Regions from separate parts of the Serratia sp. HNCC26DJ206 genome, predicted to be linked through region 2. Evidence: predicted binding sites of a transcription regulator. Region 2 holds the regulator's gene; the other holds the start of a gene.
What was found. Region 2 encodes CRP, which controls carbon source genes, mostly activating them, when cyclic AMP is high. Its sites were predicted from a motif close to ATGTGANNNNNNTCACAT; they were not measured.
Positions count from the first base shown of each region.

Region 1: a site for CRP is predicted at 1,834-1,851, ahead of yrbN (protein YrbN). Genes of this name have one in related genera too.

Region 1 is NZ_JBXUGP010000029.1:18,701-25,522, forward strand. Features, by position in the region: gene pnp (polyribonucleotide nucleotidyltransferase) at 1-727, shown strand, start outside; gene nlpI (lipoprotein NlpI) at 856-1,740, shown strand; gene yrbN (protein YrbN) at 1,864-1,938, shown strand; gene AC2A1E_RS18660 (DEAD/DEAH family ATP-dependent RNA helicase) at 1,928-3,871, shown strand; gene AC2A1E_RS18665 (IS630 family transposase) at 4,061-5,092, shown strand; gene yedE (selenium metabolism membrane protein YedE/FdhT) at 5,159-6,373, shown strand; gene yedF (sulfurtransferase-like selenium metabolism protein YedF) at 6,370-6,609, shown strand; gene AC2A1E_RS18680 (luciferase-like monooxygenase) at 6,804-6,822, opposite strand, start outside.
Region 2 is NZ_JBXUGP010000034.1:33,792-40,613, reverse strand. Features, by position in the region: gene AC2A1E_RS20115 (MFS transporter) at 1-1,095, shown strand, start outside; gene AC2A1E_RS20110 (phosphoribulokinase) at 1,232-2,101, shown strand; gene AC2A1E_RS20105 (LysR substrate-binding domain-containing protein) at 2,265-3,173, shown strand; gene AC2A1E_RS20100 (OsmC family protein) at 3,176-3,583, opposite strand; gene crp (cAMP-activated global transcriptional regulator CRP) at 3,965-4,597, shown strand; gene AC2A1E_RS20090 (YccS/YhfK family putative transporter) at 4,653-6,728, shown strand; gene argD (bifunctional acetylornithine/succinyldiaminopimelate transaminase) at 6,760-6,822, opposite strand, start outside.

The DNA.
Region 1 (6,822 bases), on a different contig from region 2:
GATGGGCCTGGTGAAAGAGCAAGACAACTTTGTGGTGCTGTCTGACATTCTGGGTGACGAAGATCACCTGGGTGACATGGACTTCAAAGTGGCCGGTAGCCGTGCAGGTATCACCGCGCTGCAGATGGATATCAAAATTGAAGGTATCACCCGCGAAATCATGCAGGTGGCTCTGAACCAGGCCAAGGGTGCGCGCTTGCACATTCTGGGCGTGATGGAACAGGCAATCAGCACACCGCGTGGCGATATCTCTGAGTTTGCACCGCGTATCCATACCATCCGTATCAATCCAGACAAGATCAAAGATGTGATTGGTAAAGGCGGTTCTGTCATTCGTGCGTTGACCGAAGAGACCGGCACTACCATTGAAATTGAAGATGATGGTACAGTGAAAATTGCTGCTACCGACAACGAGAAAGCGAAATTTGCTATTCGTCGCATCGAAGAGATCACCGCTGAGATCGAAGTTGGCCGTGTGTATCAGGGTAAAGTGACCCGTATCGTTGATTTCGGTGCCTTCGTGGCCATCGGCGGCGGTAAAGAAGGTCTGGTACATATCTCTCAAATCGCTGACAAGCGCGTTGAGAAAGTGACCGACTATCTGCAGATGGGCCAGGAAGTGCCGGTTAAGGTACTGGAAGTTGATCGCCAGGGCCGTGTGCGCCTGAGCATCAAAGAAGCGACAGCGCCAGAAACCGCTGCCGCACCGGTTCCTGAAGCAGAGTAACTGTATCATAAGTTTTACAGCTCCCCGCCGTGGGGTTGGGAGCTGTTCTTATCACGTGGGTAGGATGTCCGCGTATTAGCAAGCGGAGGACAGGACGTTCATCCAATGTTTGTCTTCGGGAGTGGGAAATGAAGCCTTTCTTGCGCTGGTGTTATGTTGCGACAGCACTCATGCTGGCAGGATGCAGCAACCATGATTGGCGTAAAGACGAAGTTCTGGCTATCCCGTTGCAGCCAACACTGCAGCAGGAAGTGATCCTGGCGCGCATGGAACAAATACTTGCCAGCCGGGCACTGACGGACGATGAGCGTGCGCAGCTTTTATATGAGCGCGGTGTACTGTATGATAGCCTCGGGCTACGTGCACTGGCGCGCAATGATTTCTCGCAAGCGTTAGCGATACGTCCTGATATGCCGGAAGTTTTCAACTACCTGGGCATTTACTTTACGCAGGCAGGCAATTTTGATGCTGCCTATGAAGCGTTTGATTCTGTACTAGAGCTTGATCCAACTTACAATTACGCGCGTTTAAACCGGGGCATTGCACTGTATTATGGTGGTCGCTTCCCGTTAGCGCAGGATGATCTGCAGGCGTTTTATCAAGACGATCCAAATGATCCCTTCCGTTCGTTGTGGCTTTATCTGGTGGAAAGAGAAATCGATCCCAAGACAGCTACCGTAGCGCTCCAGCAGCGTTATGACAAAGCGAACCGAGGGCAATGGGGATGGAATATTGTCGAATTCTACCTGGGCAAAATCAGCGAAAAAACGCTGATGGAACGCCTCAAGGCAGATGCAACGGATAACACTTCGCTCGCTGAGCATCTCAGTGAAACTGACTTCTATTTAGGTAAGCATTACCTAAGTCTGGGGGACAAGGACACCGCTTCGGCGCTGTTCAAACTGACGGTAGCTAACAACGTTCATAACTTTGTTGAGCACCGCTATGCATTGTTGGAATTGGCGATGTTGAGCCAAGAACAAGACGACCTATCGGAATCGGACCAGCAATAGCTGACGGACACTTATCAGCCTGAATTACATTGGTTTTTTAACCAGAGTAATCGCCTTAACGGGCGAGGGCTTTTTTGTCTGTTTTACAATCTAATTTGAGCCGGTTCACACTTTTCAATGAAAATGACTGAAAATTTTCTCGACGAGTTATGTAGACTGGCTGCCATTATTAATGAGGCACGTGTACATGACTACTGAGTTTGAAACCTCTTTTGCTGACCTGGGGCTGTCTGCTCCAATCATCGCCGCCCTGACCGATCTGGGCTACGAAAAACCATCACCGATCCAGGCAGAGTGTATTCCTCACCTGTTGAACGGTCGCGACGTGCTGGGCATGGCGCAGACCGGGAGCGGTAAAACGGCAGCGTTCTCGTTGCCACTGCTGCACAACCTTGATGCAGCCCTGAAAGCACCACAAATCCTGGTGCTGGCACCGACCCGCGAACTGGCGGTTCAGGTTGCTGAAGCAATGACCGATTTCTCCAAGCACATGCATGGCGTGAACGTGGTGGCACTGTACGGTGGCCAGCGTTATGACGTGCAACTGCGCGCTCTGCGCCAGGGCCCACAGATCGTGGTAGGGACTCCGGGCCGTCTGCTGGATCACCTGAAGCGCGGCACCCTGAACCTCTCCAGCCTGAAAGGCCTGGTGTTGGACGAAGCCGACGAAATGCTGCGCATGGGCTTTATCGAAGACGTAGAAACCATCATGGCGGAGATCCCGGCTGAGCATCAGACCGCGCTGTTCTCTGCCACCATGCCAGAAGCGATTCGCCGTATTACCCGTCGCTTTATGAAAGATCCGCAGGAAGTGCGCATTCAGTCAAGTGTGACTACCCGTCCGGACATCAGCCAGAGCTACTGGACGGTGCACGGCATGCGTAAAAACGAAGCGCTGGTGCGTTTCCTGGAATCAGAAGATTTTGACGCTGCGATCATCTTCGTGCGTACTAAAAATGCCACTCTGGAAGTGGCCGAAGCGCTGGAGCGTAGCGGTTATAACAGTGCTGCACTGAACGGTGACATGAATCAGGCTCTGCGTGAGCAGACTCTGGAGCGCCTGAAAGATGGCCGCCTGGATATTCTGATCGCCACCGACGTGGCGGCCCGTGGTCTGGACGTTGAGCGTATCAGCCTGGTCGTGAACTATGACATCCCTATGGATTCAGAGTCTTACGTTCACCGTATCGGCCGTACTGGCCGTGCTGGCCGTGCTGGCCGCGCGCTGCTGTTCGTGGAAAACCGCGAACGCCGCCTGCTGCGCAACATCGAACGCATCATGAAGCTGACCATTCCAGAAGTTGAGCTGCCAAACGCAGATCTGCTGGGTGAGCGCCGTCTGGCCAAGTTTGCCGCTAAAGTGCAGCAGCAACTGGAAAGCAGCGATCTGGATATGTACCGCGCATTGCTGGCTAAACTGCAACCGGCAGAAGATCTGGATATGGAAACCTTGGCCGCAGCTCTGCTGAAAATGGCCCAGGGCGAACGTCCTCTGATCCTGCCACCGGATCCGGTATTCAAGCCGCGTCAACGCCGTGAGTTCAACGACCGTGACGAGCGTGGCGGCGAGCGTCGTCGTGACGCACGTCCAGACGGTGCACGTTCAGAGAGCCGTGATGGTGCTGAACGTCCACGTCGCGAACGTCGTGACGTTGGTGAAATGCAACTGTACCGCATTGAAGTGGGCCGGGATGATGGTGTAGAAGTTCGTCATATCGTTGGCGCTATCGCTAATGAAGGCGATATCAGCAGCCGTTACATCGGTAACATCAAGCTGTTTGCTTCCCACTCCACCATCGAGCTGCCGAAAGGCATGCCGGGCGAGATCCTGAATCACTTCACTCGCACCCGCATCCTGAACAAGCCGATGAACATGCAACTGCTGGGTGATGCATTGCCACATGAACGCCGTGAGCGTCCTGCTGGTGGTAACGGCGGTGAGCGTCGTGGTGGTGGTGCTCGTCCATTCAATGGCGAGCGCCGTGAAGGGGCTGCTGCTCCGCGTCGTTCTTTCGGTGAGCGTCGCGAAGGTGGTAATGCTGCCAGTGGCGAACGTCGTGGCGGTAAGCCAGCACCGCGCCGTGACGATGCGGCACCTGCTGCACCACGTCGCCGTTTCGGTGATGCATAATTGCTGATTTAACCGCTCGCGGTTAGTCACATCTGAAACCAGCCTTCGGGCTGGTTTTTTTATGCTTGAAATTGCAGTTTATGCCGCTAAATAGCTGTTCCAAATAGTAGATCACCACGAGGGAACTCAGTCCGATTTAAGCGATCTGATCAATCGCTGAATATCCCAAACCACCAACCGGACTGAGTTATGCCGATCATAGCACCAATATCCGATGCCGAAAGGTCTCTGATGCAAAAAACCATACAAAAAACAGACGATAAGAACCATGCTCGAAGACTCACGGCTATGCTGATGCTTCACCGTGGCGACACGCTCAGTGATGTTGCCAAAACGCTTTGCTGCGCGCGCTCATCGTTGGGACGCTGGGTTAATTGGTTCACGCTTTACGGTCTGGAAGGGTTGCAATCCTTATCTCCAGGGCGTGGACGACGCTGGCCATTTGAGCATATCTGTGCGCTGTTACGTCAACTGATTAAGCATTCACCAAGCGATTTCGGTTATCAGCGTTCTCGCTGGAGCACTGAGCTGTTAACAATAAAAATCAATGAGATAACAGGCTGCAGCTTGCATGCTTCGACGGTTCGTCGTTGGCTTCCCTCTGCTGGATTGGTCTGGCGAAGAGCGGCACCAACACTGCGTATTCGCGATCCACATAAAGAAGAAAAAATGGCTGTTATCGTCGAGGCTCTTGCCCAGTGTAGCGCTGAACATCCCGTATTTTACGAGGATGAAGTGGATATCCACCTCAACCCCAAAATAGGTGCTGACTGGCAACTTCGTGGTCAACAAAAACGCGTTGTTACGCCGGGGCAAAACGAAAAATATTATCTGGCCGGTGCATTACACAGCAACACGGGAAAAGTCAGTTACGTCGGCGGCAGCAGCAAAAACTCGGGGTTATTTATCGACTTGTTGAAACACCTCAAGGGGACGTATCGGCGGGCAAAAAGCATCACCCTGATCGTTGATAATTACATCATCCATAAAAGTCGAGAAACGCTTCAGTGGCTGAAGAAGAACCCTAAATTTACTGTTATTTATCAACCTGTCTACTCGCCATGGGTGAACCACGTAGAACGGTTATGGCAGGCATTACATGACACGATAACCCGGAATCATAGCTGCCGTTCGATGTGGCAATTATTGAAAAAGGTACGCCACTTTATGAAAACGGTCAGCCCATTCCCTGGTAGGAAGCACGGTCAGGCAAAAGTGTAGCGGTATTAGGATCAGCTATTTAGATGACGTATGATTCGCAAGGTTTATTTTACGGATGGAGATGCCATGAGCTGGCAGCAATTCAAATCTCAGTACCTGGTGCGCTTTTGGGCGCCTTTACCTGCAGTGATGGCTGCCGGGATCCTTTCTACCTATTATTTTGGTATGACGGGCACGTTCTGGGCGGTAACCGGTGAATTCACCCGCTGGGGCGGCCATGTGCTGCAAGGGTTGGGGTTCCACCCCGAGCAGTGGGGCTATTTTAAAGTGATAGGCCTGCAAGGTTCACCGCTCGAGCGTATCGATGGCCGGATGATTATCGGCATGTTTGCCGGTTGTATCGCCGCCGCGCTGTGGGCGAATAACGTCAAGCTACGCATGCCACAACACCGTATCCGTATTGCACAGGCGCTCTTGGGCGGCATTATTGCTGGTTTTGGCGCACGCTTGGCGATGGGGTGTAACCTGGCAGCTTTCTTCACCGGGATCCCACAGTTTTCGTTGCACGCCTGGTTTTTTGCACTGGCGACGGCCGCAGGTTCTTACTTCGGCGCGAAATTCACCCTGTTGCCGATGTTCCGCATCCCGGTCAAGCTGCAAAAGGTCAGTGCTGCCGCACCGTTGACGCAGAAGCCGGAGCAAGCACGCCGCCGTTTCCGTTTGGGGATGGTGATTTTTTGCCTGACCGTGGCCTGGTCATTATGGACTCTGTTCGATGCACCGAAGCTTGGCATCGCCATGCTGTTTGGCATCGGCTTTGGCCTGCTGATTGAACGCGCGCAGATCTGCTTCACTTCGGCGTTCCGCGATCTGTGGATCACCGGCCGCACCCATATGGCTAAAGCGATCATTCTCGGTATGGCGGTGAGCGCGATTGGCATCTTCAGCTATGTGCAACTGGGCGTCGCGCCAAAAATCATGTGGGCGGGCCCGAATGCGGTCATCGGCGGATTGCTGTTTGGCTTTGGGATTGTGCTGGCCGGCGGCTGTGAAACCGGTTGGATGTACCGTGCGGTAGAAGGGCAGATCCACTACTGGTGGGTGGGCTTGGGGAATATCATCGGTGCAACGCTGTTGGCGTATTACTGGGATGATTTGTCCCCTGCATTAGCCACTAATTACGACAAGATTAACCTGCTGGATACCTTCGGGCCAATCGGTGGGCTGCTAGTGACCTACCTGCTGCTGGCAATCGCTTTTGCCGCCATGTTGTGGTGGGAGAAACGTTTTTTCCGCGCAAAAGCTGATGCGCAGGTAGCTGACTTAAGGAGTGCATCATGAAACAGGCTGAGATAGTGCCGGATTATCGCTTGGATATGGTGGGTGAACCTTGTCCTTATCCGGCAGTGGCCACGCTGGAGGCGATGCCGCAGCTTAAACCGGGTGAAATACTGGAAGTGATCAGCGACTGCCCGCAGTCGATCAACAACATCCCGCTGGATGCGCGTAATCACGGCTATAAAGTACTGGATATTCAGCAGGATGGCCCAACCATTCGCTACCTGATCCAACGCTGAGCCCCTCACCCCAACCCTCTCCCGAAGGGAGAGGGAGCTGATAGCCCCTGCTCGTTTGGCAGTAAAGAGATAATTCCAGCAAACTCGATCGCTTTCTCCTCCAAGGTGAATCACTATAATTTCAAACATACTCGATCGGTTCCCTCTCCTTGTGGGAGAGGGCTAGGGTGAGGGGCATCACCGATACGTAACCCTTATCCTTTCATTAAATAG
Region 2 (6,822 bases):
CCTGCGCTGGCAGGGCTTGAGGCCGCCTTTTCAGACACCCCAAACGCGGGCATGTTGACGCGCCTGCTGGTGCCTGCCCCCTCCCTGAGCGTGGTGCTATGCGCCCCGCTGGCGGGTATTTTCGCTGACCGTTTTGGGCGACGCTGGATGCTGCTGGTCGGCGTGATCCTGTTCGTTATCACAGGTAGCGCCGGTCTCTATCTTCCAAGCCTGCCTGCGATTTTTGCCAGCCGCCTGGCGCTGGGCGTCGCCGTGGCGATCATCATGACAGCGGGAACGGCCCTGATCGGTGACTACTTCACCGACGGCCAACGCAGCGACTTTGTGGGATTACAGGTATCGGCACGAAACTTCGGCGGTTTTCTGTTTATCTCTCTGGCGGGATACGCGGCAGCCATCTCGCCCCGGCTGCCCTTCGCGATCTACGGCCTGGCGGCCCTTTTCCTGCCGCTGATGTGGGTGGCCATTACCGAGCCAGCCAGACCCACCCCACGCGCCAAAATATCCGGGGATAACGGGGCTCCCGCATGGAAACCTCTCGTTTTAGCGTTAGCGTGTTTGCAAATGATGACCAACATGATCTTCTTTGTTATGCCGACGCAGTTGCCCTTTTTCTTCAATGCACAAGGTGACAACAGCGCCGTGATGACCGGCTCGGCTTTGGGCGTATTAACGCTGACGGGTGGCTGTACAGCCTTGTTCTATGCCCGGATGAAACGTGCGATCGGCTTTTTTGGCAATTACGCCTTGGGCTATGCCATGATGGCCCTTGGGTTTACGCTCATCAGCACTGGGGGAACCCCCTGGCTCATCTTTGCCGGCACAGCGGCAATCGGTGCAGGTTATGCCACGGTTTCGCCGAATTTCGTCGCCATTGCGCTTGGCCTGGTGCCAGAACGGCGCAGAGGCTTCGCTGGGGGAGTCTTGACCACATCAATATTTCTTGGTCAGTTCCTTTCCCCTTTGTTCAGCACCCCGTTGATTTCCGCATTCGGATATGATGAAACATTTTCTAGCCTCTCGCTGCTTCTTGGTGCGATGGTCATCGTTGCAGGCATCGCCGGGGGCCGCAAATTCCTGCGCCCCTCTATTTGAAATTGGCCTTAATGGCAAACTGGGTATCTGCAACCGCAACAAATAGGGGTATATTTCGTCGAGGACGAATCGAAGTTTTCTATACTCGTCATGCAGCTTGAAGTCTACCTCGCACACTTAATGGAGTTTTCCGCTTATGTCTGCCAAACATCCCGTCATTGCGGTGACCGGCTCCAGCGGTGCCGGTACCACCACCACCAGCCTGGCGTTTCGCAAGATTTTCCAGCAGTTGAATATTCGCGCCGCCCAGTTGGAAGGGGACAGTTTCCATAACTTCACCCGGCCGGAAATGGATGCGGCTATCCGTAAGGCGCGCGATCTTGGCCGCCATATCAGCTATTTTGGCCCAGAAGCCAATAACTTCGGCCTGCTGGAACAAAGCTTTATCCAGTACGGCGAAAATGGCACTGGTCGCTCGCGCAAATATCTGCACACCTACGATGAAGCCGTACCCTACGATCAGGTACCGGGCACCTTCACGCCGTGGGAGCCGCTGCCAGCCCCCACCGATGTGTTGTTCTACGAAGGGCTGCACGGCGGCGTGGTTGCCGATAAGGTCGATGTCGCCAAGCATGTCGATCTGCTGGTGGGTGTGGTGCCGATCGTCAACCTGGAATGGATCCAGAAATTGGTCCGCGATACCGGCGAGCGCGGCCATTCGCGTGAAGCGGTGATGGACTCCGTCGTACGTTCGATGGAAGATTACATCAGCTACATCACACCGCAGTTCTCGCGTACCCATATCAACTTCCAACGGGTACCGACGGTCGATACCTCCAATCCGTTTGCCGCCAAAGCCATCCCCTCGCTGGATGAAAGCTTTGTGGTGATCCACTTCCGCGGCCTGGATCAGATTGATTACCCTTATCTGCTGGCCATGCTGCAAGGCTCGTTTATCTCGCACATCAATACGCTGGTGGTGCCGGGCGGCAAAATGGGGCTGGCGATGGAGCTGATCATGGCACCGTTGGTGCAACGGCTGCTCGAAGGCAAAAAAATCGAATAACTCTTTTGGGCGCGGCCAATCACCGCGCTTCCCCCTCTGTCATCCTGCACCAGCCACTCCCTCACCAACGACAAAAAATCATTAATGAATGATTTCTCATCGCCGATATTCCTTCTGTGGGCAAAGTGAAATTATCGTTTTAAGCGATGAAGGAGGGGCATAAATGCGCCAATTACCAAAGTTGCAGCAGCTAAAAGCCTTTCAGCAAGTGATACGCTGCGGCAGTATTCGTGGCGCTGCGCGCGCCTTGGCACAGTCTCAACCGGCGGTCAGCCGCTCTATCCAAGAACTGGAACAGACGCTGAAAACCCAGTTGATCGTGCGCAGCAGCAAGGGGATGACGCTGACCGAAACCGGCCATACTTTTGCTGTGCGAATGCAATTAGTGATTGAGGAATTACAGCGCGCCACCGAGGAGATCCAACAGTTGAACCAGCATTCGCAGGGCAGCGTGGCGATCGGTTGTTCCTCGCTACTGGCCGTGACGGTACTCCCAGAACTGGTCGATCTCTTCAAGGCCTCCGCCCCGCAGGCCAATCTGCTGATCCGTGAGGCACAGATCTCCACGCTGTTGCCAGCGTTGCACACGGGCCTGTTGGATTTGGCCATCGGCACGGTGATCCCGGACATGCCATTGCAAGACTTGATCTGTACCCCGCTGTTCAAAGCCCCGTTTTGCATTATTGCGCGCCGAGGACACCCTCTGGCACAGGCAACATCACTGGATCAACTGCACGGAGCCAAATGGCTGCTGCCAGAAACCGACATGGGTTATTACCAGCAACTGCAAACGGTGCTCGGCAGCTTTTATCAGCAATTAACCAATAAGCCCATTCGTTCAGATTCGGCGGTATGTGGATTGAATATGGTGTTGGAGGCGGATTATTTGACCATTGTTGCGCGGGCGATGAACACGCCTTTCCATTTGCAGCAAAAACTGGTGACGTTGCCGATCGACAACCTGCCGCAGGCGCAGTACTGTGTGCTGCACTTACAAAAATCGCCGCTAACCATCACGGCGCGGCGATTTCTGCATTTATTGAGCAACCACTGCCACAGTTACCGCTGGTAGCTTCAGGCCACTTCACAGATTTCAAAGCTGTGGGTGACGCTGGCAGCTTTGCTCAGCATCAGCGAGACCGAGCAATACTTCTCGGCAGACAGGTTAACCGCACGCTCAACAATCTTGTCGCTCAGCCCTTTGCCGGTGACGATAAAATGCAGGTTGATATGGGTAAACAGACGCGGTGCTTCTTCACGGCGCTCCGAGGTCAGTTTTACCTCGCAGTCACGGACATCGTTACGGCCCTTCAGTAGAATCGACATCACATCAATGGCGCTACAACCGCCAACCGACATTAAGACCATTTCCATCGGGCTTGGCGCTTTATCGCCCGCGTTACCGTCCATTAATACCTGATGGCCGGACGCAGACTCGCCCAAGAATGTCAGTCCTTCTACCCACTTAACTCTTGCCTGCATTTTGTACACTCCAGTTAATTTCTCAAAATCAGGGTACGCTTTCGCATAGAAACTGGCAACGGAACCTGATGCTAATCATACTGAAGCGAGACAACACAAGACACCCGCCTCACTCTGTGCTACAAACAGAGCCGCAAGAACTCTTTCCAGGTCACCGATTTCAGGGAATGTCCGAGGAAAGGACCCTATATTGGTATGTTAACAGAATGTAGCTTGCAGCACTTGGCGCAAGTTAATATGCTAGGGTACAAGCGTATTTCTATAACATGCCTCAAAACCTGTTGATAGCCACTCTATAAAACACCGGGCTATAAGCACGTTTTACAGGGAACTCTGACCCCTGTGATACAAGGCAGCGATAACAACAGAGGATAACAGCGAATGGTTCTCGGCAAACCGCAAACAGACCCGACTCTCGAATGGTTCCTGTCTCATTGCCATATCCACAAATATCCATCAAAGAGTACGCTGATTCACCAAGGTGAAAAGGCCGAAACGCTCTACTACATCGTGAAAGGCTCCGTGGCGGTGCTGATCAAGGATGAAGAAGGCAAAGAGATGATTCTGTCCTACCTCAACCAGGGGGATTTCATCGGCGAGCTTGGATTATTTGAAGAAGGCCAGGAGCGCAGTGCCTGGGTTAGAGCGAAAACAGCCTGTGAAGTGGCTGAAATTTCCTATAAGAAATTCCGCCAGTTGATTCAGGTTAACCCGGATATCCTGATGCGCCTGTCTGCGCAGATGGCAAACCGCCTGCAAATCACCTCAGAGAAAGTGGGTAACCTCGCCTTCCTTGACGTTACCGGCCGCATTGCACAAACCCTGCTGAACCTGGCAAAACAGCCCGACGCCATGACTCACCCGGATGGCATGCAAATCAAGATTACCCGCCAGGAAATTGGTCAAATCGTCGGTTGCTCACGTGAAACCGTCGGTCGTATTCTGAAAATGCTCGAAGATCAAAACCTGATTTCTGCCCACGGCAAAACTATTGTCGTTTACGGCACGCGTTAATTATTGAAGAAACGGCGTAGCGATACGCCGTTTTTTTTAACTTCCCCCATTCATCATGTGGCGGCGCCTGATCTACCACCCGGAAGTCAACTATGCACTGCGGCAAACGCTGGTGCTGTGCCTGCCGGTGGTTTTCTTCCTGCTGATGGGCAACCTGCAACTCGGCCTGCTGTTCTCTCTGGTACCTGCCTGCTGCAACATCGCCGGGTTGGATACGCCGCACAAACGCTTTTTCAAACGTCTGGCCGTTGGCGGTTCCCTGTTTGCTCTCAGCAGTTTGCTGCTGCAACAGGCGCTGCTGTGGCATATCCCGTTACCCTTACTGATGCTGGCGATGGCGCTGTTGCTGGGCGTCAGCGGTGAAATCAGCCCGCTGCACGCACGTCTGCTGCCCGCCGCGCTGGTCGCTGCCATCTTTTCTCTCAGCATGGCCGGACACGTGCCGATCTGGCATGCGCCGCTGCTGTATCTGGTCGGCACCGCCTGGTACGGGCTGTTCACCTGGTTCTGGTTCAAACTGTGGAAAGAGCAACCGATGCGCGAATCCCTGAGCCAGCTCTATATCCAGTTGGCAGACTATTTCGAAGCCAAATATTCGCTGCTGACCCAGCACATCGATCCAGAAACCGCACTGCCGCCGCTGCTGCAACGCCAGCAGAAAGTGATGGATCTGATCAGCCTGTTATATCAGCAGTTAAACTTCCTGCCCCATGCCAATAACCAAGAGCAAAAACGCCTGCAACGCACTTTCCAGGTGGCACTCGATCTGCAGGAACACATTACCGTCAGCCTGCATCAGCCAGAAGAAGTGCAAAAACTGGTGGAACAGAGCCAGGCCGAAGCGATTATCCGCCGCAACGCTCAAGTGATCGCCGGGCGTTTGCGCATCGTGGCCAACGATATTCTCTATCACCGGCGTTCAGCGCGTTTCAGTATGAAGAATGAGCTGGCGGCGCTGGAAAAGGTGGCTACGCAGCATGCCGAGAACCCGGTTGGCCAGTTCTGTTTTTACCACTTCAGCCGCATCGCCCGCCTGTTACGCAGCCAACGCCCGCTGTATCAGCGCGATCTGATGGCCAACCAGGCGCGGTTGCCGTTCTGGCCCGCCGTGGTGAGCTACCTGTCGTTGAAGTCCAACGCCCTGCGCAATGCCGCCCGGCTGGGCATCATACTGGCGGTGGGTAGCAGTCTGGGTATGATTTTCAACCTGCCGAAGCCCTATTGGATCCTGCTGACCATTATGCTGGTCAGCCAGAACGGCTATAACGCCACGCGCGTCAGGATCCAACATCGTGCCCTCGGCACGCTGGCCGGGTTAGCGATCGCCGCCGGACTCTTGCAACTGCAACTGCCGGAGCACCTGACGCTGAGCATCATGCTGGCGATCACGCTGGCTGCCTACCTGATCTTGCGCAAAAACTATGGGCTGGCGGTGATGGGGTTTACCGTCACCGCGGTGTATACCCTGCAATTGTTGGCGCTTAACGGCACCCATTTTCTGGTACCGCGCCTGCTTGATACGCTGATTGGCTGCGTGCTGGTGTTTGGCGGGAGTATCTGGCTGTGGCCGCAATGGCAGAGCGGTCTGCTGCGTAAGAACGCCCATCAGGCGCTGGAGCAGGATCAAACGGCATTACGCCTGCTGCTGCAAGAACAGGAGGCGGATCCTGCTACGCTGGCCTACGCACGAATGCAGGTCAATCAGGCACATAATGCGCTGTTCACCTCGCTTAATCAGGCGATGCAGGAACCAGGGTTTGAGTCAGATTATCTGGCGGATATGCGCTTATGGATCACGCACAGCCAGTTTATTGTTGAGCATCTGAATGCGCTGACCATTCTGGCGCGCGAGCACGACACCTTAACGCCAGAGATGGCGAAAGAGTATCTGCAAAGTTGCGAAATTGCCCTGCAAAGCTGCCAACAAAGGCTGGAGTATGACGGCCCAAGCACCAGCAAGATCGTTATGCAGCCCCCAACGCTGCATAACGATCGGCCGCCAAGCGAGATGGAACGCCACCTGCTACGTATTCTTTCGCACCTGAGCGTGATGCACACCATTTCGTCGCTGGCCTGGCGCCAGCGCCCACATCACGGTATCTGGCTGAAACGGAAACTGCAGGAAGGCTGATGTTGCAGGGGCCAACACCCCTGCAAATGACTTAAGCGCTAATCACATACTGTACCGCCAATTCGAACAGCGCCATACCTTCTTCGATATCCTG